One region of the Mesorhizobium sp. M1365 genome, then DNA from elsewhere that is predicted to be linked to it. Evidence: riboswitches for the same ligand, from Rfam matches in the RefSeq annotation. Region 1 holds a riboswitch; the other holds the start of a gene.
The links. Region 1 has a riboswitch for thiamine pyrophosphate ahead of thiB (thiamine ABC transporter substrate binding subunit). Riboswitches for the same ligand answer to the same signal wherever they lie in the genome.
Positions count from the first base shown of each region.

Region 2: linked by a shared signal. The riboswitch ahead of thiC (phosphomethylpyrimidine synthase ThiC) and the one ahead of thiB (thiamine ABC transporter substrate binding subunit) in region 1 are both predicted to bind thiamine pyrophosphate.

Region 1 covers NZ_JAMYLG010000002.1:164,133-166,329, reverse strand. The annotation lists gene thiB (thiamine ABC transporter substrate binding subunit) at 156-1,169, opposite strand; TPP riboswitch at 1,213-1,327, opposite strand; gene NKH04_RS02900 (thiamine diphosphokinase) at 1,455-2,099, shown strand; gene NKH04_RS02895 (ABC-F family ATP-binding cassette domain-containing protein) at 2,115-2,197, shown strand, end outside.
Region 2 covers NZ_JAMYLG010000004.1:291,361-293,557, reverse strand. The annotation lists gene NKH04_RS07545 (Fic family protein) at 1-693, shown strand, start outside; TPP riboswitch at 875-991, shown strand; gene thiC (phosphomethylpyrimidine synthase ThiC) at 1,096-2,197, shown strand, end outside.

The DNA.
Region 1 (2,197 bases):
TCTCCCTCCCCCTTGTGGGGAGGGGTTAGGGGTGGGGGTACGTCGTAGAGCGAAAGCCTCGGCGTTCCATCTGCGATAGCCGTGCCCTTGAGGGGGAGATGGCCGGCAGGCCGGAGGGGGGTGGCTTGGCGCAAACATCCGACGAGGCTTGAGCCCTACCTGCTCATCGCCGCAAGCCACTCATCGACCCAGGCCTTGCGGTTGGCCGCGACGTCTTCCGGGCTGAACAGCAAGGTCTTGGTCGGCTTGACCAGCTTGTCGAACGCCGGGTTGAGCGGCTTGTCGGTTTTGCCGGCCGGGAACATCCAGTTGGTTTCGGGAATGACATCCTGGAATTTCGGTCCGGTCATGAAGGCAATGAACTTTTCCGCCAGCGGGTTCTTCGCGCCCTTGGTGGTGATCCCCGCAACCTCGATCTGCAGATATTCGCCCTCCTCGAAGGACGCCGCCTGGTAGCGCTCGGTGTTTTCGGCGACCATGTGGTAGGCCGGCGAGGTCGTGTAGGACAGCACCATCGGCGCCTCGCCCTTGGTGAACAGGCCGTAGGCCTCGCTCCAGCCCGGCGTTACCGTCAGCACCTTCGCCTTGAGTTTGGCCCAGGCTTCCGGCGCCTTGTCGCCATAGACCGACTTGACCCACAGCAGCAGGCCAAGGCCCGGCGTCGAGGTGCGCGGATCCTGGATGACGATCTTCTCTCCGGCATCGCCCTCGACCAATTCCCTGAGGCTCTTCGGCGGGCTCTTCAGTTTTTCGGTGTCGTAGACGACGGCGAAATAGCCATAGTCGAACGGCACGAAAATATCGTCGCTCCAGCCGCCCGGTACATTGACGCCCGAGACGGCGCCGTGCGGCGAAAACAGGCCGGTTGCCTTGGCGTCGGCGGTTAAGTTGGTATCGAGGCCAAGTACGATATCGGCCTTGGTCGCGGCGCCTTCCAGCTTCACACGGTTGAGCAGCGCCACGCCGTCGGCGACCGAGACGAATTCGACGACGCAGCTGCATTCGACCTCGAAGGCCTTCTTCACCGCCGGTCCCGGACCCCAATCGGCGGTGAAGCTTTCATAGGTATAGACCGTCAGTCTATCCTGTGCCGATGCCTGCCCCGGCAGGGCGACCGCGGATGCCGCAAGCAGGACAATTGAGACAAGAGAGTGGAAAAAACTGCGCATCGGCGCCTCCTTCGTTCGCGTTGAAAGGAATTGAGGCGTCGGGCTGTCCGAAACGTCTAATCCCTCCGCCGGTACAAACCGGATCAGGTTCAGCGGGTTGGCAGTCTTGCCTCTCAGCCGGTCCGCGAAAATCGCGTCCGGCACCCCGTTAGAGCGTTGCGACACATAGGCCCGGCCGAAGTGCTGCGCAAGCGGAAGTTTGCCGGGCATCCAAAGCCCAGCCTTCCGTTTCGTCTGCCGTTTCATCTTCCGTTTCCGGGGCAGGGCTGGTAAGGGCCACGAGATATGAGCACATTCACCATCCTGCTTGGCGGCGATCTCATCCGCACACCGCTGCTCGACCGCCAGGTCGAAGGCTCGCGCGTCATCGCCGCCGACGCCGGCATCGGTCATGCCCGCATGCTGGGCCTGAGGCCGGAACTCTGGGTCGGCGATTTCGATTCCGTGCCTGCCGAGTTGCCGGAGGATCTGGCCGCCGTGCCACGGCAGGTATTTCCTGCCGAAAAAGACAAGACCGACGGTGAACTCGCTATCGCCGCCGCGCTCGAACGCGGTGCGACAAGCCTTGTGCTCGCAGGCGCCTTCGGCGGCAAACGTACCGACCACATCTTCCTGCATCTGGCGCTGAGCGTCCGGCTGGCGGAAGGCGGAACGGAAGTGCTTTTGACCAGCGGCGCACAGGAAGGCATTCCTTTGCTGCCTGGAAAGACTGGCTTCGACTATGCCGACGGCACGCTGTTTTCGGTGCTCGGCTTCTCCGATCTCGCCGGCCTGACAGTCACCGGCGCCAAATGGCCGCTCGACCATGTCGAGGTTGCGTTCGGCTCGTCGCTGACCATTTCCAACGAGGTCAGGGGCCGGCTGGAAATCGCGCTGGCCAGCGGCCGGGCGCTGCTGCTCGCGCATCCCTACCCTCTTCCGGAAAGCTGAGCCCAGAAAGCTGATATGGCGCCGCCGCTTCTCAATCTCGACGGGATAAAGCTGACCTTTGGCGGCACGCCGTTGCTCGACGGTGCCGCCCTGACGGC
Region 2 (2,197 bases), on a different contig from region 1:
CATGATCGAGACAACGGTACGCCCTTGCCCGATCACATCAGCGCTCGGCCCGAGGACCTGCCGCGGCTAATCGATGGAATGGCGGCGTTCGATCAGGGCCCCGCGCAAAAGCTTGATGCAGTCGTAGCCGCCGCAATCCTCGCCTTCGGCTTTGTCTATATTCACCCGTTCGAGGACGGAAACGGCCGCATTCACCGCTACCTAATCCACCACGTCCTTGCCATGCGCGGCTTCAATCCGCCGGGAGTGGTCTTTCCCGTCTCGGCCGCGATCCTGGACCAGATCAACGAGTACAGGGGCGTGCTCGAGAGCTATTCGCAGCGCCTTCTGCCGTTGGTGGAATGGGAACCGACGCCGCAATTCAACGTCCGGGTGCTGAATGACACCGGTGATTTCTACCGGTTCTTCGATGCAACCCCGCACGCCGAATTCCTCTATGCTTGCGTTCAGCGGACGATCGAACGGGACCTTCCCGAGGAAACCGCATTTCTGCAGCGCTACGATCAGTTCCGGCAGCAGGTGGACGCCTTTATCGACATGCCCGAGCGGTTGACCGATCTGCTCTTCCGTTTTCTTCACCAGAATGATGGCCATCTATCGAACCGCGCGCGCGAGAAGGAATTCGCCGCGCTGACCAGTGACGAGGCAGGAAGAATCGAGGCGATCTACGCGCAAACCTTTGGTGCCCATTGAAGGTGTGATCATCAGGATCGATTTTAGTCCGACGGTTTGCGATTCCCTTGTCCCTGCCTTCATCTCCGATGCTTGACTTGTCGCCGAGACATGCACGATTTTTTCCGCACGGTCTGACCGGCCGCCGATCAGCCGCGGCCAGAACGCGCTTGACAAACCGGAGCGGTCCCGTCCAACCTCACGCATTCACCAGGGGAGTCCCGGCAAGGGGCTGAGATACTGCTGGCTTTCGCGGCGCAGTGACCCGTTGAACCTGATCCAGTTCATACTGGCGTAGGGACGGTGCAAGCGCTTTGCGGGAGTTTACGCCCGAGGTCCTGTTTCGGCAGGTCGACAGAAGCGTCTTTTCATCCTTCCGGCACAGAACTGGGTCTCCAATGCAACGAGCAAAGGAGCCTCAAGATGAATGCCCTCACCCCCGCCGTCTCGACGGGACCGCTGCCTGCCTCACGCAAAATCCACAAATCCGGTACCATCCACCCGCAGCTCAGGGTGCCGATGCGCGAAATCTCCGTCCATCCGACGGCAGGCGAGCCGCCGGTGACCGCTTACGATCCGTCCGGCCCCTATACCGACCCGACTGTCGAAACCAGCATCGAAAACGGCCTTGCACGGCTTCGCCATGAATGGGTCACCGCGCGCGGCGATGTCGAAGCCTATGACGGCCGCCACGTCCGGCCAGAAGACAATGGGTTTGCGGCAGGCGAGCGCCTAACACCGGAATTTCCAGTCCGCAACCGGCCACTCCGGGCCCAGACCGGCAAGGCGGTGACACAGCTTGCCTATGCGCGCGCTGGCATCATCACGCCCGAAATGGAGTTCGTCGCCATCCGCGAGAACCTTGGTCGCGAGATCCTGCACGGCAAGCTTGAGCGCGACGGCGAGGCCTTCGGCGCGGCGATCCCCGACTTCGTCACGCCTGAATTCGTCCGCCACGAGGTGGCGCGCGGACGCGCGATCATTCCCGCCAACATCAATCATCCCGAGAGCGAACCGATGATCATCGGCCGCAATTTCCTGGTCAAGATCAACGCCAATATCGGTAACTCCGCCGTCACATCGTCGATGGCTGAAGAGGTCGAAAAGATGGTGTGGGCGATCCGCTGGGGCGCCGACACGGTGATGGATCTGTCGACCGGCCGCAACATCCACAACATCCGCGAATGGATCGTGCGCAACTCGCCGGTGCCGATCGGCACGGTGCCGCTCTACCAGGCGCTCGAAAAGGTTGGTGGCATCGCCGAGGACCTGACCTGGGAGGTCTACCGCGACACGTTGATCGAGCAGGCCGAGCAAGGCGTTGACTATTTCACCATCCACGCCGGCGTGCGGCTGCATTACATCCCGCTGACCGTTGACCGGGTCACGGGTATCGTCTCGCGCGGTGGCTCGATCATGGCAAAATGGTGCCTGCACCATCACCGGGAAAGCTTCCTCTACGAGCACTTTGCGGAGATCTGCGACATCTGCCGCGCTTATGACGTCTCCTTCTCGCTCGGCGACG